DNA from 2 places in the Tsukamurella sp. II2bb genome. Region 1 is predicted to be linked to the other one. Evidence: predicted binding sites of a transcription regulator. Region 1 holds the regulator's gene; the other holds the start of a gene.
What was found. The regulator LexA, encoded in region 1, represses DNA repair genes until DNA is damaged. The targets are predictions, from matches to a motif close to CGAACANNTGTTCG.
Positions count from the first base shown of each region.

Region 2: a site for LexA is predicted at 1,968-1,981, ahead of AC21LY_RS08015 (HNH endonuclease signature motif containing protein). Genes of this name have one in related genera too.

Region 1 is NZ_JBYPZI010000008.1:148,455-159,481, forward strand. Features, by position in the region: gene miaA (tRNA (adenosine(37)-N6)-dimethylallyltransferase MiaA) at 1-127, shown strand, start outside; gene dapF (diaminopimelate epimerase) at 159-1,016, shown strand; gene hflX (GTPase HflX) at 1,081-2,535, shown strand; gene AC21LY_RS18025 (DUF1345 domain-containing protein) at 2,553-3,206, shown strand; gene AC21LY_RS18030 (TetR/AcrR family transcriptional regulator) at 3,203-3,784, opposite strand; gene AC21LY_RS18035 (acyl-CoA dehydrogenase family protein) at 3,836-5,068, shown strand; gene AC21LY_RS18040 (acyl-CoA dehydrogenase family protein) at 5,069-6,220, shown strand; gene lexA (transcriptional repressor LexA) at 6,204-6,914, opposite strand; gene AC21LY_RS18050 (LysM peptidoglycan-binding domain-containing protein) at 7,170-7,805, shown strand; gene nrdR (transcriptional regulator NrdR) at 8,019-8,492, shown strand; gene hrpA (ATP-dependent RNA helicase HrpA) at 8,520-11,027, opposite strand, start outside.
Region 2 is NZ_JBYPZI010000002.1:409,513-420,539, forward strand. Features, by position in the region: gene AC21LY_RS08015 (HNH endonuclease signature motif containing protein) at 1-1,910, opposite strand, end outside; gene AC21LY_RS08020 (zinc-binding dehydrogenase) at 2,074-3,123, shown strand; gene AC21LY_RS08025 (hypothetical protein) at 3,120-4,001, opposite strand; gene recD (exodeoxyribonuclease V subunit alpha) at 4,009-5,814, opposite strand; gene AC21LY_RS08035 (UvrD-helicase domain-containing protein) at 5,811-9,179, opposite strand; gene recC (exodeoxyribonuclease V subunit gamma) at 9,179-11,027, opposite strand, start outside.

The sequences.
Region 1 (11,027 bases):
CCGGTACGTCCGGCGGCAGCGCTCCTGGTTCCGGCGCGACCCGCGCGTCGTCTGGCTCGACGGTGCCGCCCCCGGTCTCGTCGGCGCGGCGCTCGCCGCGCACGCCGCCCCGGCGTGGCGCCCGTAGACTGGCCGGTATGAAGGCTCAGGTGACGGCGGTGGACTTCCTCAAGGGCCACGGTACGGAGAACGACTTCGTGATCCTGCCGGATCCGGGCGTCGACCTCGACCTCACGCCGGAGCTGGTGGCCGCGCTGTGCGATCGTCGTGCCGGGATCGGTGCCGACGGGGTGCTCCGCGTCGCTCGCGCGGGGGATCTGCTCGACGCGGGCGTCCTCGACGCGCTGCCCGACGGCGTGCGCCGCGAGGACTGGTTCATGGACTACCGCAACTCGGACGGGTCGATCGCCGAGATGTGCGGTAACGGTGTTCGCGTCTTCGCGCACTTCCTGGCCGCGTCCGCGCTGGTCGCGGGCGAGGAGTTCACGGTCGGCTCCCGCGCCGGCGCCAAGCCCGTCCGGGTGCACCACGCCGATCCCGAGACCGCCGAGGTCTCCGTGTCCATGGGCGTCCCGCGGGTCTTCGGCACCTCGTCCGCGGGCGTCGACGGGCGCGATCTCGCCGGCATCGCGGTCGACGTCGGCAATCCGCACATCGCGTGCGTCGTGCCGGGCCTTACCGCGCAGGATCTCGCCGCGCTCGACGTGGCGAGCGCACCGACCTTCGACCGCGGGCTCTTCCCGCACGGCACGAACGTCGAGGTCCTGACCCCGCTCGTCGACGGTGCGGTGCACATGCGCGTGCACGAGCGCGGCTCCGGCGAGACGCGGTCCTGCGGGACCGGCACCGTCGCCGCCGCGGTCGCCGCGCTGCGCTCCGCCGGCCTGGAGACCGGCACGGTCGACGTGCACGTGCCGGGCGGGGTGGTCACCGTCACCGTCGGCGCCGACGGTGCCGTGCTCCGCGGCCCCAGCCGCATCGTCGCCTCCGGCACCGCGCGCCTCTCCGCGCTCTGAGCGGTTTCGCCACGAGAAAACTCGCGTGACCCGCAGCGCCGCGACGTGCGAGAATGGGTCGCATATGACACAGACAGATACCTGGGAACCGACGGATCCGCATCAGCCGAACGCACCGGGCCCGCTCGCTCCGCTCCCGGCGCCCACCATCGGTGAACTCCAGCTCCAGGAGCGCTCCTCGCTCCGCCGCGTCGTCGGCCTCTCCACCGAACTCGAGGACGTCACCGAGGTCGAGTACCGCCAGCTGCGGCTCGAACAGGTCGTGCTGGTCGGGGTGTGGACCACCGGCTCCGCCGCGCAGGCCGACGCCTCGCTCGCCGAGCTCAAGGCCCTGGCCGAGACGGCCGGTTCGGCGGTGCTCGACGGCGTGATCCAGCGTCGCGACCGGCCGGATCCCGCCACCTACATCGGCTCGGGCAAGGCGCACGAGCTGCGGGAGATCGTCCTGGCGACCGGCGCCGACACCGTGATCTGCGACGGTGAGCTCACCCCCGCCCAGCTGAACGCGCTGGAGAAGGTGGTGAAGGTCAAGGTGATCGACCGCACCGCCCTCATCCTCGACATCTTCGCGCAGCACGCCACCTCCCGCGAGGGCAAGGCGCAGGTCAGCCTCGCGCAGATGGAGTACATGCTGCCCCGGCTGCGCGGCTGGGGCGAGGCCCTCTCGCGGCAGGCCGGCGGTCGCGCCGGCAGCAACGGCGGCGTGGGCCTGCGCGGCCCCGGTGAGACGAAGATCGAGACCGACCGCCGGCGGATCCGTGAGCGGATGGCGAAACTGCGCCGCGAGATCAAGGGCATGAAGCAGGCCCGCGACACCAAGCGCGGCGCGCGCCGCCGATCCGGCGTGCCCGCGGTGGCCATCGCCGGGTACACGAACGCGGGGAAGTCGAGCCTGCTCAACGCGCTCACCGACGCCGGTGTGCTGGTGCAGAACGCGCTCTTCGCCACGCTCGATCCGACCACCCGGCAGGGCACCCTGACCGACGGTCGCGACGTGGTTCTCACCGACACCGTCGGTTTCGTGCGGCACCTGCCCACCCAGCTCGTCGAGGCCTTCCGGTCGACGCTGGAGGAGGTCGTCGACGCGGATCTCCTGCTGCACGTCGTGGACGGCAGCGACGTGATGCCGCAGCGCCAGATCGACGCGGTGCGCGAGGTGCTCCGCGAGGTCGCGGGGGAGCGGGAGGCGTCCCTGCCGCGGGAGCTGCTGGTGGTCAACAAGATCGACGCCGCCGACCCGGTGGTCCTCGCCCAGCTGCGGGTCGCGCTGCCGGAGGCGGTCTTCGTCTCGGCGCACTCCGGCGAGGGCGTCGACGAGCTGCTCGAGCGGATGACGCAGCTGATCACCGTCGGAGACCTCGAGGTCACGGCGCTCCTGCCGTACGACCGAGGCGACCTGGTCGCCCGGATCCACGCCGAGGGCACGATCCTGGACGCCGACCACGTGGCCGAGGGGACGAGGATCACCGCGCGCGTGCCGGGGGCGCTGGCGGGGCTGCTGGCGCAGTACGGGGTCTAGGAGCGCACAATCGTCGCATGAGTGCACCGGTGACCACGCCCCTCCTGTCCGTGGTGGCGCGCGCGGCGCTCGCGCTGCTCCTCGGGCTCGTCGTGGGCGGCCTCGTCGGCGCGTTCGTGGACGGCACCCTCGGCGTCCTCGTCGGGATCGGCGCTGCTGCGGCGGCCTTCGTCGCGATGGGATGGGCGATCCTGTGGCCCCTCGATGCCGCGTCGACCCGGGCCACGGTGCAGCGGGAGAACTTCCGCCCGCGCGTCGCGGAGGTCGTGGTCGCGGTGATCGCGCTGAGCGGCCTGGTCGCGATCGTGGCGCTGCTCATCACGGGCAAGTCGGGGCATCGGGACGCCGGCGCGGCGGCCGCGCTGTTCGCGGCGTTCGCGGTGTGGGCCGCCCTGCACCTGACCTATTCGACGCAGTACGCGGCCCAGTACTACGGCGACCCCGGTGACGAGGCGGGCGGGATCGACTGGAACGGTCCGGCGGCACCCACGTACCGGGACTTCTTCTACTTCAGCTACAACCTGGGGATGACCTACCAGGTGTCGGACACCTCGGTCTCCTCGCCGGCGATCCGCAGCGTGGTACTGCGGCACTGCCTGCTCTCGTACGTCTTCGGGACGCTCATTCTCGCGACCGCGATCAACCTGGTCGTGGGCATCGTCTCCGGTTAGCCCGAGCCGGTCGCGCCGTCGAGGAGCAGTTCCACGAGCGCGGCGGCCTTGTCGGGCTGGGGCGGGGTGCCGATGATCATGTCGGACCACAGGAAGGACTCGGCGAGCCGCACGATCGCGTACGCGAGGTCCGCACGCGTGACGCCGTGGGCACCGTCGGGCGGGGGAACGGCGAGGTCACCGAGCCAGCCCTGCACCCACGTGACGAGCCGGGCCTGGACGACGCTGCCGCCGGACTGCAGCACTCGCATGGCGAACTCCGGTTCGTCGGCGGCGAACGCGGCGAGCGGCGGATACTCCCGGACCTCGTGCGCCAGGCGGGTGAAGGACCGCAGGAAGGCGGCGCGATCGCGACTCGGCTCGTCGGCCTCGACCCGGGTGATCGCCTGCGCGATGCCGAGCCAGATGGCCTCTCCGACCACCTGTTCCCGCCCGTCGAACCACCGGTAGAGCGTGGCCCTGCCGACGCCGCTCGCCTTCGCCAGCTGTCCCAGATCGATCCGCCGCCCCGCGCGGAACCAGTGCGCGGCGCGGCGGATCACCTCGATCTGCTTGTCGCCGTGCTCCGGATGAGACATACTCGTATTTTGTCTCGCCAGTGCGAGGGTGTCAACGAGCGGAGGACCCGGATGGACGTGACGTTCACAGCGGCGGAGGAGGCGTTCCGCGAGGAGGTGCGGCAGTTCCTGGACACGCACCTCACCGACGATCTGCGCGCCGCCGGCGACCTCGCCACCAGTGTCTACTCCGAGCACGAGGCGAGCCTGGCCTGGCAGGCGATCCTGCACGAGCGCGGCTGGGCGGCGCCCGCGTGGCCCGTGGAATGGGGCGGCTGCGACTGGACAGTCGCGCAGCACTACATCTTCGCTCGGGAGTCCGTGCTGGCCGGCGCACCGTTCCTCTCGCCGATGGGGATCCGGATGGTGGCGCACGCGATCATCCGGTTCGGGACGGAGGAGCAGAAGCGGTTCTTCCTGCCCGGCATCCTCGACGCCTCGGTCTTCTTCTGTCAGGGCTACTCCGAGCCCGAGTCGGGATCGGACCTGGCGTCGCTGTCGATGCGTGCCGAGTCCGACGGGGACGATCTGGTCCTGACCGGTTCGAAGATCTGGACCACCCACGCGCGGGAGGCGAACTGGATGTTCGCCCTGGTCCGCACGTCGAAGCAGGAGCGCAAGCAGCAGGGCATCACCTTCCTGCTGGTGGACATGACGGCGCCCGGCATCGAGATCCAGCCGCTGGTCATGGCCTCCGGCGAGGAGGTGCAGAACGTCGTCTTCTTCGACCACGTGCGGGTGCCGAAGGCCAACGTGCTCGGCAGGATCGACGACGGCTGGACCGTCGCGAAGTACCTCCTCGAGTTCGAGCGCGGCGGCGGCGCATCGGCGCCGTGGCTGCAGGTGTCGCTCGACCGTCTCGCCGAACGGGCGGCGACGGTGCCGGGCCGGGCGGGCCGCCCCCTGTCCGAGGACGACGACTTCCGGCTGCGGCTGGCCGAGCTGCAGGCGCGCGTGGACGTGCTGGAGATCCTCGAGCACCGCTCGCTCGCCGTGCTCGCCGCCGGGGGCAATCCCGGGCCGGCGGCATCGATGCTCAAGATCCTGGGAACCGAACTGAGCCAGGCGGTCACGGAGTTCATCCACCTCAGCGCGGGCCCGCGCGGCCGGGTCTACCAGCCGCACGTCACCCGCCCGGGCGGACCCGTGGTCGACTACCTCCCGCCGGCCGACGGCGCGCACAGCGGTGACCCGTGGCAGGCCGTGGCGCCGCTGCGCTATTTCAACGATCGTGCGGGCTCGATCTACGCGGGCTCCAACGAGATCCAACGGAACATCCTGGCGAAAGCGGTATTGGGGCTGTAGATGGACTTCACACTCACCGACGAACAGACGATGCTGCGCGACGCCGTGCGGTCCTACCTCGCCGGACGCTATCCGCTGGCGCCGTCGCGGAGCGCCGCGCGCTCGGCGGAGCGCTGGCAGCCGTCCGTCTGGGAGGCCTTCGCCTCCGAGCTGGGCATTCTCGCCGCGCTGGTGCCCGAATCACTGGGCGGGCTGGGCGGCGGGCCCGAGGAGATGATGGTGATCGCCGAGGCGCTCGGCGGAGCGCTCGTGGTCGAGCCGTACATCGGCACCGCCGTCGTGGGTGCCGCCCTGCTCCGCGAATCGGGCGGCCCGGTCGCCGACGGGCTGCTGGCGTCCATCGCCGAGGGCGGCGCGCGGATCGCCTTCGCCCTGACCGAACCCGAGTCGGGACGCGAGAGCTGGGACGTCCGGATGCGGGCGCTATCCGACGGTGACGGCTACCTCCTGTCCGGGGCGAAGATCGTGGTCGCCGACCTGCCCCTGGCGACGCACCTGATCGTGGCCGCACGCACCGGCGGCGACCGACTCGATCGCGACGGCCTCTCACTCTTCCTCATCGAGTTCGACCCGCAGTCCCCGCCCGCCGGGATGAGCGCGCACTACTTCCGCACGATCGACGATCACCACACCGGCGACCTGGTGCTGCGCGACGTCCGGGTGCCGGCCGCCGCGCTGCTCGGCGCCGAGGGCGGAGCGTGGGAGGTGATCGAACGCGCCCTCGACGACGGTGCCGCCGCCGTGTGCAGCGAGGCGGTCGGGATCATGCGGCGTGTGGTAGCTGAGACCGTCGAGTACGCCAAACAACGCCGGCAGTTCGGTGTGCCGATCGGTTCGTTCCAGGCGCTGCAGCACCGCATGGTGGACATGTCGCTCGAACTCGAACAGGCCGTGGCGGCGACCTATCTCGCGATCCTCCACCTGGACGCCGATCCGCAGGTACGGCGGAGGGCCGTCTCCGCGGCGAAGATCACGATCGCGCGGGCGGCGCGATTCGTGGGCCAGAACGCCGTGCAACTGCACGGTGGTATGGGCATGACGGAGGAACTCGCGATCGGTCACTGCTTCAAGCGGCTCACCGCGATCGAGACCGAGTTCGGTTCCGCGACGGACCACCTGCGCAGATACGCGGACGTCAGATCCGGCGCATGACCGTCACGACCTTGCCGAGGATCACCGCGTCGTTGCCGTGGATCGGGTCGAACGCCGGGTTGTGCGGCATCAGCCAGATGTCGCGCCCGGTGCGGCGGAAGGTCTTGACCGTGGCCTCGCCGTCGAGCATCGCGGCAACGATGTCGCCGTTCTCCGCCACGGACTGCTGCCGTACGACCACCCAGTCACCGTCACAGATCGCGGCATCGGTCATCGACTCGCCCACCACCTTGAGCAGGAAGAGCGAGCCCTCGCCCACGAGCTCGCGGGGGAGGGGGAAGATCTCCTCGACCGCCTCCTCGGCGAGGATCGGCCCGCCGGCGGCGATCCGCCCGAGGACCGGGACGAAGGCGGGTTCCGGCATCCGGTCCTCGTCCTCCATGACCTTCTGAATGACCTGAGCGGTGCGCTCCTCGGCGCCCTGGACGTTCACGGCGCGGGGGCGGTTCGGGTCGCGGTGCAGAAAGCCGAGGCGCTCCAGCGTGCGGAGCTGATGGGCGACCGACGACGTGGACGTGAGCCCCACCTCGTCACCGATCTCGCGGATGCTGGGCGGGTACCCGCGCTCGCGCACGGAACGGCGGATCACTTCGAGGACCTGCTTCTGGCGGCGGGTGAGGTGATCCTCGGAGACGTTGCCCTGCGCATCGCGGAAGCGCTTGTCCCGGTGCTGAACCTGTCGTTCTTCTGTCATGTGTCGCTCCTCACGCCCGTTCTGTTCCGCCTCCACTCTAGTCCAGCTCGGACGTGCTGACAAACATCTGTTCGAGAAATTTCTCCGCGTGTCTTCCGCTCGCCACGGGGGTGTGGTAGAAATCGAACAGAAGTTCTCTCGAACACCTGCACGCACTCCGGTGTGACTGGTGGGGCTGGATGGAAAAACTTGTCAGTCCCCTCCGATAGACCTGTGGTGAGCGAGAAGGAACCGCTACCGATGTCAGGAGAGACCATGACCGCGATCATCGATCGAGACGTCATCACCGCAGCACAGAACGATGGCGCCCCGGCGCCGGCACTCGTGCGGCACGGCTCCGCCGCTGCTGATCGTCGCGGCGCCACCCGTGCTCGCGGGGTCTCGCCCCGGCTCGCGCGCAGCCGTTCGTCGGAGTCCTCGGCCCTTTCGATCACCCCGTCGAACGGGAGTGCCGAGGGGCTTGTTCGAACGGTGCCGGCGGCCGTCCGGGTGACGGGCGCGCGCGGATCCGCTCGGCGCACCGTCGAACGTCCGGGCGTGCGTTCGGCGGCTCGGCGCGCACCGCTCGGCGCCTCGCGGGTCGGGGGCTGCGCCCGCCGCACCCCGGGTCCGTCGATCGCCGCGTGCGTGCTGTTCGCCGCCGGGGTCTTCGCCGCGCTGCTGGTGCTCTTCGGCGGGGCTCCGCAGGCGGAGCCGGCACCGGCGGGCGCCGCGCAGCCCGCGCTGACGTCGGTCGTCACGGTGCGCTCCGGCCAGAGCCTCGAGCAGATCGCCCGCGAGATCGCCCCCGGGCGGGCGCCCGCCGCGGTGATCGCCGAGATCAGCGAGATCAACGGCCTGCAGGACGGCCGTGTCCACCCGGGCCAGACCCTGGTCACGCCGCGGTACTGACCGATCATCAGCGAAGGAGATGCGACGATGACCACCCTCATCTCGATAGTGGATTCCCGGCAGCGCGGGCGCTCGGCCCACCTCGGCAACGTGCTGCCGTTCCCGTCCCGCGTATCCTCAAGGGCGAGATCGCGGGGCGCGGCGGTGGCAGGGGCCACCGTGCTGCAGCTGCCCCGCCGGACGTCCGAGCGCAGCCGCGCGGGAGGTGGACCCATGTACTGCCCGTTCTGCAAGAACGAGGACACGCGTGTGGTCGATTCACGTGTCTTCGACGACGGCCAGGGCATCCGCCGGCGCCGCTCCTGCAATGCGTGCGGTCGCCGCTTCACCACCGTCGAGAGCGCCGTCATGGCCGTCGTCAAGCGCAACGGCGTCACCGAGCCCTTCAGCCGGGAGAAGGTGGTCAAGGGCGTGCGCCGCGCGTGCCAGGGTCGCGATGTGGCCGAGGACGATCTGCACAAGCTCGCGCAGCAGGTCGAGGAGGCCATCCGGGCCACCGGCGTGGCCGAGGTCCCGGCCAACGAGGTCGGTCTCGCGATCCTCGGCCCGCTCCGGGATCTCGACGAGGTCGCCTACCTGCGCTTCGCCTCGGTGTACCAGGGCTTCTCGTCCATCGAGGACTTCGAGGCCGCGATCCGCGATCTGCGTGCCCGCGCCGCCGCGGCGGACCCCACCGACGCGGCGTAGCTGGCACTGTTCCTCGGCCGAGGGCCCTCAGCCGAGGGCGGCGATCGCGCCCAGCACCTTCTTCTCGGAGACGGAGCCGACCGTCCCCAGTGACTGCGCGAACAGGCTCACGCGGAGTTCCTCGATGAGCCAGTGCACCTGCTCCAGCGCGGCGTCCCGGCGGTGTTCGGGGAGGGTGTCCAGCTTCGAGGTGAGGGCGGCGTAGACCCGGTCGAGCGTCGCCATCCCGCGATCGTCCCGGTCGATCGAGCCGGGCAGCGCCGCCCACCGTGCCGCCGCTGCGGCGGCGTACCTCGGGAGGTGCTGCAGATGCACGCCGGGCGTCGCGGCGACGAAACCCGGGAACAGGAGGGCGTCCAGCTGCTCCGCGATGTCCTCCGCCGCGTCTCGCATCGCAGGCGGCGCCGAGGCGATCGCGCCGCGGACCTCCGTCACGGTGGCCACGGCGGTCGCCACGTGCGCGAAGTCCTGCTGCAGCTCGGCGCCGAGCCCCGCCCGCACCGTCGCGGCGAGGGCGGCGAACTCGTCCGGAGTCCACGCCAGGCCCGCGCGGGCGCGCAGATCGGTGATCGCGCGGCGCCGGCAGTCGGCCAGGAGGTCCATCGGCGTCGCGTAGGGGCTCTGCGAGAGCGCGAGCCGCTCCCGCTGTCCGACGGACTGGAGGACCGATTTGTGCGCCGCCGGAAGGACGTTCGCCAGCAGCACGTCCAACGCGGCGCCCATGAGCGCCCGCTGCTCCGCCTCGGCGGCCACCACCTTCACGCCGGCCCGGTCACCGTCGGGATAGAGCGTGCCGAATCCGGTGACCCGGCTGCCCCGCACCTCGGTGTCGACGGTGCGCGGCACATCGCCGAGTGTCTCCGCCGTCCACTGCTTCGCCGGCGCCCGTTCGTAGGCGCCGGCCCGCGAGGAGAGGTCCCGCTGCACGGCCGCGCCGAGCTTGCGCTTGAGCGCGTCCAGGTCCTTGCCGGAGCCGAGGACCCGCCCGTCGTCGCCGATCACCGTGAATGTCACGCGCAGGTGATCCGGGACGGCGGCGGGGGAGAAGTCGCCCCCACGGATCACCGTGCCGGACAGCTGCGTGAGCTCGCGCGCCAATCCCTCGGTGAGCGGCTCGGCGCGAGGCGTCAGCCGCGCGAGCGCGGCCGCGGCGAAGTCCGGCGCGGGCACGACCTCGCGGCGCAGCTGCTTGGGCAGCGACTTGATGAGCGCGACCGCCAGTTCCTCCCGCATGGCGGGGACGAGCCACTCGAAGCCGTCCGCGCGCACCGTCGCGAGGTCCTTCACCGGGATCCGCGCGGTCACGCCGTCGTCCGCCGCGCCCGGCTCGAACCGGTACTTCAGCGGCATCTCGATGCGGCCCTGCAACCACGTCGTCGGATAGGCCTCGGCCGTCACCTCGGCGGCACCGTCGGAGAGTAGATCGTCCTCGGTGAAGTCGAGGAGGGCGGGATCGGTGCGCGAGGCCTTTTTCCACCAGGAGTCGAAGTGCCGCGCCGAGACGATGCCCTCCGGCACCCGGCGGTCGTAGAAGTCGAACAGGCCGTCCTCGTCGACGACGATGTCGCGGCGGCGCGCCTTGTCCTCGAGGTACTCCGCGTCGTCGAGGAGTGCCCGGTTGCGGGCGAAGAAGGGATGCCGCGTGCGCCATTCGCCCTGCACGAGCGCGTGCCGGATGAACAGCTCCCGGGCGACGACGGGATCGATCCGCCCGTAGTTCACCGTGCGATCGGCGACCAGCGGCACACCGAAGAGCGTCACCCGCTCCTTCGCCAGCACGGCCTCCCGTTTGGTGGACCAGTGCGGCTCGGAGTAGTGGTGCTTCGCGAGCGGCCCCGCCAGCTTCTCCGCCCACTCCGGCTCGATCTTCGCGACGGTCCGCGCGAACAGCCGCGAGGTCTCCACGAGCTCGCCGGCCATGACGAACCGCGGCGGCTTCTTCGCCAGCGCCGAGCCGGGGAAGACGAGGAACTTCGCATTGCGGGCGCCCAGGAACTCCCTGCCGTCCGGCTCGCGCAGCCCGATCTGGGAGAGCAGCCCGGCCAGCATCGCCTGGTGGATCTTCTCGGGCGACGGTGCGGGCTCCCGGCCCAGCGATTCGACCTTCCAGCCCAGGTCCCGGCAGATCTGCCGGAGCTGCCCCTGCAGGTCCTGCCATTCGCGGATCCGCACGTAGTGCAGGAACTCCCGCTGGCACTCGCGGCGGAAGGCGCTCGAGCTGAGCTCGGCCCGGCGGTCGCCGAGGTGGCGCCACAGGTTGAGGTAGGAGAGGAAGTCCGAGGTGGGGTCGGCGAACCGGGCGTGCATCTGATCGGCGGCCTGACGGTGCTCGGCCGGCCGCTCGCGCACGTCCTGGATCGACAGGCCCGCGACGATGACGAGGACCTCGGGCAGCACGCCGAATTCGCGGGCCGCGACCAGCATCCGCGCCATTCTGGGGTCCACGGGAAGGTCCGCGAGCTGGCGGCCGACGGCGGTGAGCCGTTTGTGGCCCTCCTTGGCGTCTTCGAGAGCACCGAGTTCCTCGAGCAGGGC
Region 2 (11,027 bases), on a different contig from region 1:
CGGGCTTCGGCAGCTCGGCGTTCGCGGTGCTGCTGCCGCAGCAGCCGATTCTTAGTGCGCAGGGCACGGCGGGCCTTCGCTTTCCGTTTCGCCGCCGTCTGGAGTCCGTCGGGGCTCTTCGGTGTGGCGGGTGTGGGGTCGGGGGCGTCCCAGATGATCTTCTCCAGCCCGGGCAGGAGCTCACGGGCCGTACCGGGTGGGACGGTGTAGATCCCGCCGGCGGGGTGGCGCCATTCGACGGTCCCATCGGGCAGGAGATCGGAGAGCCACCCGGTTTCGGTTTTGATGCGGTGGTGGAATCCGCACAACGGCACCAGATTTCCCGGTCCGGCGCTGCCGGCGACGGTGGTCGCCCCACCCACCGTGGGGTCGTCGCGGTCGTACTCGGTGACGTGGTCGGCCTGGCACCGATCCGACGGCACACCACAGCCGGGGAAGACACACGTGGGATATGTCAGACGCATGACGAGTAGCTGATACCAGGTCGGCCGATACCCACCCGCACCCCGCGCATGGATCTCCCCAGTCGCGGGGTCCCGGCGCCCGAGGACCCGCCACTGCGTCCGCGCGGCGGCGATCAACTCCCCCGCCTGCCCGACCGTGACCGGCCCGGTGATCCCCGGCTCCCCGGCGAGGACCACCGCCCCGGAACTACGCCCCGCTCGCCCAGGGGACTCACCGCCCGCACCATCAGCATCATTGACATCACACTGGGCGCCTGGGTCAGCGACGTCAGCATCGGCACCTAGGACGTCGGTAGCGGCGGTGCCGTCACCATCGACGCCCGAGGCGTCGACGTCTGCGCTACTCGCAGCCGAGCCGGCAGCAGTGTCGGCGAGCGCGGCGTCCGCATCGGCGTCGTCAACCTCCACCTTGTCAACGTCCGCCTCGTCGGCGTCGCCCACGTCGGTGTCGCCAGCGGTGTCGGACTCGGATGCGGCGGGGGTGAACAGGTCCGGATCCTGCGAAGCATCCCCGGCGGCGGTGGTCGGATCGGCCTCGGCTGGGTGGATGTCGGCGAGGTCGGTCTCGTTGAGCACGATCACCGCCAACGCCTGAATCTCCTGCGACACCGCCCCGACCCGCGGACGGGCCTCCCGCAGCTCACACGAGTCCTTCCCACACAGGCACCCCAGGCTCTCGTAGCCCTCGGCGAGAGCGACCAGGGCAGCGACCTGCCGCTGCCCCAGCGTCCGCCCGTCATCGCGGCACACGGACCGCGCGACGGGGTTGATCTGCGCCGACAGACGCAACGCCTGATCCTTCGGCATCACCGCCTCCAAATCCACCAGGCCGTCCGTGCGGGCGTGGAACTCCAACCGTTTCCGCGGCGCCGCCGGTGGTGTCTGCCGCGCCGCGGCCGGGTCGATGCGGGTCAGGATCGTTCTCGCGGCGTCGGCGACCGCTCCCACCGTCAGCGACTGCCCGACCCGGTTGGTGAGCCAGCCGGTGACCTGCTCATCGAACACCACCGCGAGACCCTCATCCAGCACCGCAGCAGAAGCCCGCAGCACCTCCCGCACCACCGACAACCCCACCGCCCCGGACGCGAACAACCCGAACAACCTCGGGCAGCGCTCCCGCAGATCCAACCCCCGATGCACCGCCGACCCCGCCGCCATCCGACCCACCCCGAGCGCAGCACCGACCTCCGCCACCAACTCATCCCACTCATCGACGAACCGGCGCGAGGACGCCTCCCGCACCCGCCGGGCGTCATCGCGGAGCTCGTACAGCCGAGTCAGAACGGCGGAGCGTTCCGCCTCCAACTTGTTCTGTTCGACCGTCAACACCCGCAACCGCGAGAGCGCACCACCGGCAGTCAGCTCGGACACGACACCGTCGAACACCCCCGGCAGCGTGGTCACCACCCGCCGGCCCAGAGTGAAGGCGTCATCCGAACTGCTCATACCTTCGATTCTACCGACCACATTCGAACGACGATAGGGCTTGACAAGGCATTTCCACGACGACATGTTCGATATGAACCGGAACGTCCGACCGTGCCCCGGGAATCCCCGCCGGTCTCCGCGATCCCACCCCCACAGCCGGGCGACCACCGACGATGGACTGATGACACAGACGATGACGATGCGCGCACAGCGGTTCCACGCCGACACCAGGACGATCAGCGTGGAGGACGTGCCGATCCCCGAGCCCGGCCCCGGCGAGGTGCTGGTGAAGGTCGCGTTCTGCGGCATCTGCCACTCGGATCTCAGCCTGATCAACGGCACCTTCCCGGCGATGCTGCCGGAGGTCACGCAGGGGCACGAGGCCTCGGGAACCATCGCCAAGCTGGGGCCCGGCGTCACCGGGTGGGCCGAGGGCGACCGCGTCGTCGTGGCCGCGGGCCGACCCTGCACGACGTGCCCGGACTGCCGGCGCGGCAACTTCGCCGATTGCACGCAGATCCAGATCATGGCCTTCGCCTACGACGGCGCGTGGGCCGAGTACACCGTCGCCCAGGCTGCCGGGCTGACGCGCGTGCCGGACAACGTCCCCCTCGAACAGGCCGCGATCCTCGCCGACGCGGTGTCCACCCCGTACGGCGCCGTGGTGCGGACCGGGAAGGTCGGTATCGGCGAGTCCGTCGGGGTGTGGGGCCTGGGCGGGGTCGGCACGCACGTGGTGCAGCTGGCCCGCCTCGTCGGCGCGGCGCCGATCATCGCGGTCGACATCAATCCCGAGGTCCTGGAGCGCGCACTCGACCTCGGCGCGGACCACGCCTTCGACTCGCGGGACGAGCAGCTGGGCGCGAAGATCGCCGAGGCGACCGGCGGCCGGGGCCTCGCCGTCGCCTTCGACGCCGTCGGCCTCAAGGCCACCTTCGAGCAGGCGTTCGGCCACCTCGGCGTCGGTGGGCGCCTGGTCTCGGTGGGCATGAGCGATCAGGAACCGTCCGTGGGATCGACGACGATGCTCGGGTTGACCAAGAAGCAGGTGCTCGGGCACCTCGGCTACAAGAACGTCGACATCGAGACCCTGGCGACTCTCGTCTCACTGGGGCGGCTGGACCTGTCCCGGTCGATCAGCGGGATCGTGCCGCTGGAGGACATCGCGGAGGGCATCGAGCGCCTCGAGCGCCACGAGGGCAACCCGATCCGCCTGCTCGTGCAGCCCTAAAGAGCCGCAGCGAGATCCTCGCGCAGCGAATCCAGGGCGGGGGTCGCCCGGGGCGTCATGGCGCGCCAGGCGTCGAGGATCCGCAGGCTCTGCTCGGCGTGCCGGACGAAGTGGTTCCCGGCGAACTTCGGGAAGTCGAAGGGCACTCTCCGGCAGAGCATCCGCAGCACGGCCCGGACCACGACGGGCGGGGGCGCGGGCGCCGGGATCCCGACGTCCGCCCGCATCGCCTCCGCCATCGCCTTCCCCGGGCGCGAGAGCCGCCGTAGGAAGGTCGGCCAGTCGCCGCCGGCGATCGCCAGCTCGGCCGCGTAGGGCACCATCGCCACCCCCACGACGGCGACGGCCCGCGTCGGCGCCCGCCCGATGACCCCCGGGTACTCCGCGGCGAGGCGTCGCGGCAGGTCACGGTCGGACCCCTCGACCGCGACCGCGGCGAAGGCGGGCGCCAGCGGCGGCACCCAGTACTCGGCCCGCGTCTCCGTGCCGCGGGCGGTGGCGAAGGACAGCAGCCCGGGCGCGAGCGTCACGACGTCGGCATCGGGGAAGAGACGCTGCGCGACCGCCGCGTCGCCGATCACCGGGCTCGTCACGCCGACCACCGCGGGCCGGACGGCCGCGAGCGCCGCCGCGACACCGTCGTCCAGCTCGCCCGGCGCGGACGTCAGGATCAGCAGGTCGACGGTGCCGGGCCCCACGTCCGCGTACCCGACCACCGGGACGTGGGCGGCGGCACCGTCGGGCGCGATGCCGGTGAGGAGCACCCCGTCGCGCCGCGACGCGGCACGGACCTCGGCACCGGTCCCGGCGAGCAGCGCGCCCGCCGCGGCGGCCACCGCCCCGGCACCCTGGATGAGGACCCGTCCGCTCTCGCTCATACCCCAGTCATACCCCAGCGTCACCCCGCAGGCCGCTGGCCCGCAGCACCTGACGCTCGACGCCCGCGCGCAAGGCCTCCTCGCCGCCCACGAGCCGCACCCGCTGCCGAGCGCGGGTGATCGCGGTGTAGAGCAGCTCACGGGTGAGCAGCCGCGAGTCCGCCGGCGGGATCACCACCGACACCGCCTCGTACTGGCTTCCCTGGCTGCGGTGGATCGTCATCGCGTAGACGGTGCGGACCGCGACGAGCTGGTTCGGGTAGAGCAGCGCGACATCCGCGCCGCGCGCGAAAGCGGCCCGCAGGTCAGCAGGATCGCCGCCGTGCGCGATCACCACGCCGACGTCGCCGTTGTAGACCTTGGTGTCGTAGTCGTTCGCGGTCACCAGCAGGGGCTGCCCGGCGTACCAGCCGCCCCCGCCGCGCACGCCCGCCCACTCCTCGGCGAGCTGCGCCCACCGGGTCACCCCCGACGGGCCCTCCGAGTGCGCGCACAGCACCCGGTGCAGCTGCACGCCGGCGGCGGCCTCGGCGGCCGACCCGCGCTGCGCGGCGGCGACGGTGACCGCGCTCGCCCGTTCGACGTCGGCGCGCAGGCCGGCGAGATCGTCGGGCTCGCACCACTCGATCGCGCCGTCACCACCTGCGCGCGCCAGCTCGACCACGCGGTCCGCGTCCCCGCGGCGCACGGCGTCGGCGAGGTCGCCGAGCGCGCCGGCGAACCGGCGCCCGCGGCGCAGCCGGACGACCCCGCGTGCGGCGTCCGCCAGTTCGGCGGGATCGAGCGCGGCCTCGTCGGCGCCCGGGCGCGCGGCCTCGTCCTGCAGGAGCGCCTCCAGCTCCGGCGACGGTGCCATGGTCACCCCCCGCGCGACGAGGTCGCCCAAGACGGCGCCCGCGTCGACCGAGGCCAGCTGGTCGGGATCACCGACAAGGATCAGCCGGGCATCGGGCCGCAGCGCCTCGAGCAGGCGGCACATGATGGTCAGCGAGACCATCGAGGTCTCGTCGACCACGACGACGTCGTACGGCAGGTGATTGCCGGCGTCGTGCCGGAACCGGCTGGCGGTACCCGGCTTGAAGCCGAGCATCCGGTGGATGGTCTGCGCGGGGATCTCCCGCGGCAACCCCAGCGCCACGCCCTGCGCGCGCACCTCCCCGGCGAGCTGGGCCGCCGCGCGGCCGGTCGGCGCGGCGAGGCCCACCCGCAGGTCAGGGCCGTGCTGGTCGAACAGCAGCGCCAGGATCCGCGCGACCGTGTAGGTCTTGCCGGTGCCCGGGCCGCCGGCCAGCACCGTGGTCTGTCCGAGCACCGAGGCCGCGGCGGCGAGGCGCTGCCGGTCTGGGCCGGGCTCGGGGAACCGGATCCGCAGGCCCTCGCGCAGGCGCGCGGCGTCCACGCCGGGGGCCGCGCCGGCGCGGGCGTCGAGGATCGCGCGGACCGTCTCCTCCTGCCGGTGGTACCGGTCGAGGTAGAGCAGTTCGTCGCCGACGAGCCGGAGCGGCCGCAGCGGCCCCGCGGCACCGCCCACGACGAGCGGGCTCCGGCGCAGTCCGGCCAGGACCGTCTCGTCCTCCGGCCACGGCAAGGCGGCGACGTCGACGGCGGCCTCCCCGTCGACCGCCACGTCGCGCAGCCGGGAGAGCTCGAGGCAGACGGATCCGAGCCGCACGGCCCGGGTGGCGAGCGCGGCGGCGAGCAGCACGGCCTCGTCGGACTCGCCGCCGAGGCGGCCGAGTGTGGACGCGACGTGCACGTCGGCGGGGCCGAGGACGCCGGCCTCGGCAAAGGTCTCCAGTAGGGTCTCGGTCATCGCGAACCTCCCGCCAGCGCCTCGGAGACCGCGACGACGAGCGCCGCGGGCGGGTGCCACTCGAAGACCCCGGCACCCGGCGGGGTCTCGGGGCCGATCATCGCCCGCACGAAGTGGTACTGCACCACCCCCAGGTGGGTGGCCGGGGCGTAGCCGGGGACCCGCCAGGCCAGGAACCGGTGCAGCGCGACCGAGTACAGCAGCGCCTGCAGCACGTAATGCGAGGAGATCATCTCGCGCGCCATCGCCTCCGGCGTGTAGTCGGCGGTGGTGAGATCGCCCCGGGCCAGCCGGTTGGTCTTGTAGTCGACCACGGTGAACCGCGGGCCGCCGGGCGTCTGCACCCGCAGCACCGAGTCGATGCTGCCGGTGAGGTAGCCGCGCAGCGCGGCCCCGGGGACCTCGCGCAGCCGTTCCGCGTACGGGGCCAGCGGGTCGCCCGCGGGCAGGTGCTCGTCCAGCAGGTCGGCGATCGTGGCCAGGGTCGCCGCGGCGCCGAGGTCCGCACCGTCGTCGTCCGCGCCGAGTGGCAGCTCGAAATCGAGCTCGGCGAGGTGGTCGCCGGGCGCGATGTCGGCGAGCGTCAGGCGCGCGAGGTCCCCGGTGCCGAGCGGCGTCCGCAGCACCGCGACCAGCGCGGCGGCGACCTCCGCCGGATCGTCGCCGGTGGCGCCGAACTCGGCCGCCTCCCGGCACCGGGCGAGCACCTCCGCCGCCAGATCCGGCGCGCCGGTGTCGACGTGCTCGAGGATCTCGTGCACCAGGGTGCCGAAGACCGCGCCGCCGGACAGGCCGTTCATCAGCGACGACGGTGCCCCGTCCACCCGGGCCGCGGCGTCCGCCGGCTCCTCGGCCGGCTCGTCGTCGGTGATGGGTTCCTCCGGCTCGCTGCCGGTATCTGGCGCGGCCTCCGCCGGCCCGTGGGCGGCGTCGGCGACGAGCGCCGAATAGCTGGTGCGCCGCCACGTGGGGTCGATCCGGCGGTGGGCACGGCCGAGCTCGAGGGCCGGGTAGGCGCGGTCCTCGGGACGCCACGGCTCCGGCTTCGGCGCCGCGAGATCGACGGCCTCGATCGACACCGCCGCCGCGACGGGCGCCGCCCACTCCCGCAGCCTCGCCCCCACGTCGGCGTCGCGGGGAATCGATACCTGCGCCGCCGGGATTCGGCCGCCGCCCACGTCGGAGAACAGCAAACGATGCAGAGGCGAGCTCCGAGTGGTGGTACCGGGCGCCCACCACAGCACGAGGCGGGACTGCGCCCGGGTGGCGCCGACGTAGAACAGCCGCAGCTCCTCGGCCGCGGCCTCCTTCTGCGAGATCGCGTACCGGTCGGCGTACCCCGGGGCGTACTCGCCGCCGACGTCGATGAGCCGGTCGCCCTTCTCGTCGTGGAAGACGAAGGTCTTCTTGCCGCCGAAGGAACCGTCGTCCCAACCGAAGGGCAGGTAGACCACCGGGAACTGCAGGCCCTTGCTCGCGTGCACCGTCATCAGCTGGACCGCGGCGGTGTCGGTCGCGAGCCGCCGCGCGGGATCGGCGGTGCCGCCGAGGCCGGGGTCGGCGATGCGGTCGGCGAGCCATCGGGTCGCGGCGGCGAGCCCGAGCCCGAGCGTCACGGTGGCGTGCTGCACCAGTTCGGCGACGTGCCGCAGATCGGTGAGCGTCCGCTCGCCCCCGACGCGGCTGAGGAGCCGCGCGTCGAATCGGGAGCTGGTGGCGAGGGCGTCGAACATCGCCGCGAAGCCGGAGCGCGCGAAGATCCCGGCGAGCGTGCGCAGCCGGCCGCTGATCGCGGAGACCAGCTCATCGCCGCGCTCATCGAGGTCGCGGGCGGTGAACTCGAACAGCGGGGTGAGCGCGGCGAGCCGGGCCCGGTCGCTGCGGCCGGGGTTCTCCAGGGCCTGCAGCACGCGCAACCAGTCGACGGCGGCGGCCGTCGTGAAGACGCTCGCGCCGCCCGCGGCCACGGCGGGCACGCCGTAGTCCTGCAGCAAGGACTGCAGTTCGGCGACGTGAGCGTTCTTGCGCACGAGCACCGCGATGTCGCCGGGCCGCAGCGCCCGACTCTCCCCGGGCTCCGTCTCCAGTTGCTCACCCGCGGTGAGCGTGCGGGTGATGTCCGCGGCGGCGTCACGGAGGACGGCGGGACGCACGTTCCGCACGTACGGCGTGCCGGACTGGGTCTTCGGGCCCAGCCCGTTCGATCCGAGGTAGCGCAGCCGCAGGGGCGCGCCGCCGGGGAGCCGGGACGTCTCGCGATGCGCCTCGACGGATCCCGCGACGATGAGCGGGTCCCCGAACGCCACATCGCCGTAGAGGTGCTGCAACGCCGTGACCAGCGGCGCGTCGGACCGGCGGTTCACGTCCAGTTCCCGCTTGATGGTTCCCTCGAGACGGACGGCCCTGAGGTAGCTGGTCACCTCCGCGCCGCGGAAGGCGTAGATCGCCTGCTTCGGGTCGCCGACCAGCACGAGCGTGCTCGCACCGTGGAAGGCGTCGTGCAGGATGTCCCACTGCACGGGATCCGTGTCCTGGAACTCGTCGACGAGGACCACCGAATACAGCGCCTGCAGCCGGGCGCGCGCCCGGTGCCCGTGCTCTCGGTCGGTGAGGGCGTCGTGCAGCAGCCCCTGGAGGTCGTCGAAGTCGCGGAGCCGGCCCATCCGCTTGCGGCGGTCCACCTCCCGGCGCACGACCCGTGCGTACTCGACGCGCAGCCCCGTCTCCGAGCCGGGCTCGGCGTCGACGGGGGTGATCCGCGCCCGCGGGTTGGCGACCACGGTGCGCGCGTAGATCAGGGCATCGGACAGGGGGAAGGGCGCGCGCTCGCGGCCGGCGAACATCCCGAGGTAGACGTCCTCGGCCACCTCCTGGACGAGGTCGTCGACGTCCTCGACGAAGATCGCGCCGGGCTCGAGATCGCCGGCGAGGCCGAGGGCGTCGAGCATGCGCTGGCAGAAGCCATGCGTGGTGGTGATGGTCGCGGCGTCGAAGTCCGAGAGCGCCGTGACCAGCCTGCGGTGCCGGAGGGCGACCTCGGCGGGATCGCCGGTCGCGAGGTGGCGGATCAGCTCGTCGCCGGACGCCGCTGCCGCGGCGGGATCACGCAGCGCCCGCTCGACGGACAGCAGCCGCGCCCGGGCACGTTCGCGCAGTTCCTGCGTGGCGGCGCGGGAGAAGGTGATGAGGAGCATCTCCCCCAGCTCGGCGACGCCCTCGGCGACGTACCGGGCCAGCAGCCCGACGATCGCGTAGGTCTTGCCGGTACCGGCGCTCGCCTCGAGGACCGTGCTGGTGGGCCCGGCCGGCAACGGGCCGGTGAGCTCGAAGGGGACAGCGCCCAGGACGGGCTCGCGGGTGGTCATCAGATCATCTCCTCGTGCCCGAGGATCGGCACCCACAGGCGGGCTGCGAGGGCCCCGAACCGCGTACCGGCGCGGGAGAACGCCGCCTCGTCCCCCACGGGTGGGACGAGCGCGTCCTCGAAGGCGTTCTCCCCCAGCGCGTACCGGATCGACCGGTCCGTGCCGTCGCCGAAACTCCCCTCGAACTCCGCGCGTGCCGCGTCGAGTGCCTGCTGGCCCGGCGCGCCCGCGGCGCCGCGCTCGACGTACACGGCCGACGCCGACGGGAACAGCGGCAGCGGCTCGCGCAGCCCGCGGTCGCGCAGGTCGACGAGCTCGCGGAGCACCGCGACGGGGTCCGGAGGTACCCGGAGCCGGGAGGTCAGCACGCCGCGGAACCGGGCCCGGCCGATGGCGGCGGCGGCGGCCCCGTCGTGGCCGGCACCCGCCAGCGCGAGCAGCGCGATCCACGCCGCGATCCGGTGCTTCGGCGCGAGCCGGGAGAAGGAGGCGCGCACCACCCCGTCGGGCCGCACGGACGGCACCGAGCCGACCAGCCTGCGCCCGTCCCCGACATCGACCGCGACGTCCACGGTGCTCGCGGGGCCGGTCATGAGCGGTCCGGCGACGCGTGCGAGTTCGGCGACGGTGGCCCCGATGTCGCCCAGCACCGCCGAGCCGAGGGCGAAGGGCGGGAGCGTGCCGCGGCGCACCTCGGCGGCCGTGAACGCTTCCGGGGGCACCCCGGCCAGCGCCGACGCCAGCATCCGCTCTCCGATGTCCCACTTCTGCAGGCCGTCGGGCGCGATCGTCAGCGCCTCGGCGAGCTCCTCGTCGGCATCGGGGACCGTGAAACCGAGGCGCTGCCGCAGGAAGGCCTTGACGGGGTGCTCGCAGAACCGCACCAAAGCGTCGAGGTCGACGTCCTCGACCGCCGCGGCGAGCAGCGGTGCGGACAGGAAGGGCTCAGGCGGGGCGGGCGGCGCCAGGGCCGCGACGGCACCCGCGTACGCCGCCGGATCGAAGGAGAAGGGCTCGCCCCGGCCGAACGCGGCGGGGTCGAAATTGACGGGGTCGAAGGGCTGCAACGGATGCCGGTACTCCAGCCCGGGGGCCGCCGGGTCCGCGAGCAGCGCCTGCGCCGCGTCCCGCAGCTCCGAGGCGGGGACGGCGGGCGGCCGGCGCGTGCCCTTCACCGGGTCCGCCCCGGTGTAGAAGACGAGCAGCCGGTCGGTCGCGCTGGTGACGGCGTCGAGGAAGAGTTCGCGGTCCTCGGCCCGCGGATCCCGCTCGCCGACGCACGGGGTGCGGCCCAGCACGTCGTCACCCGAGTAGCGGGTGGAGCGGGGGAAGACCTCGTCGTCGAGGCCCAGCAGCACGACGACGCGGTGCGGCACCGAGCGCATCGGCACCAGCGTGCACACCGTGAGCTCGCCGGTGCGGAAGTTCGCCCGGGTGGGCTTGGCCGCGAGCCGCGAGGCGAGCATGGCCCGGACCTCGGTGAGGGTGAGGTCACGATCGGCGCCGTCGCGCAGCGCGGCGGCGAGCTCGCGTGCCGCCTGGGTGACCTGCCAGGAATCGGCGGCGGGGACCGCACCCACCTCGCCGAGCAGCCGCTGCAGCGCCTCGGCCCACGAGCGGGCCGGCCGCCGGCCCCGGCTGTCGGCGGCCGCGCGGGTGAGCACGGCGTGGAACTCGGCGAAGCGCCCCACCAGATCGATGTCCGTGGAGTCCACGTCATCGAGCGGCAGCCCGAGGCCGAGCCACTGACCGGACGACTCGTCGGCGACCACGCCTAGGACGATGCGGTCGAGCGCCGTCGCGAGGGTGTTCTGCGGGAAGCCGCCGAGTCCGTAGCGCTCGCGGCCC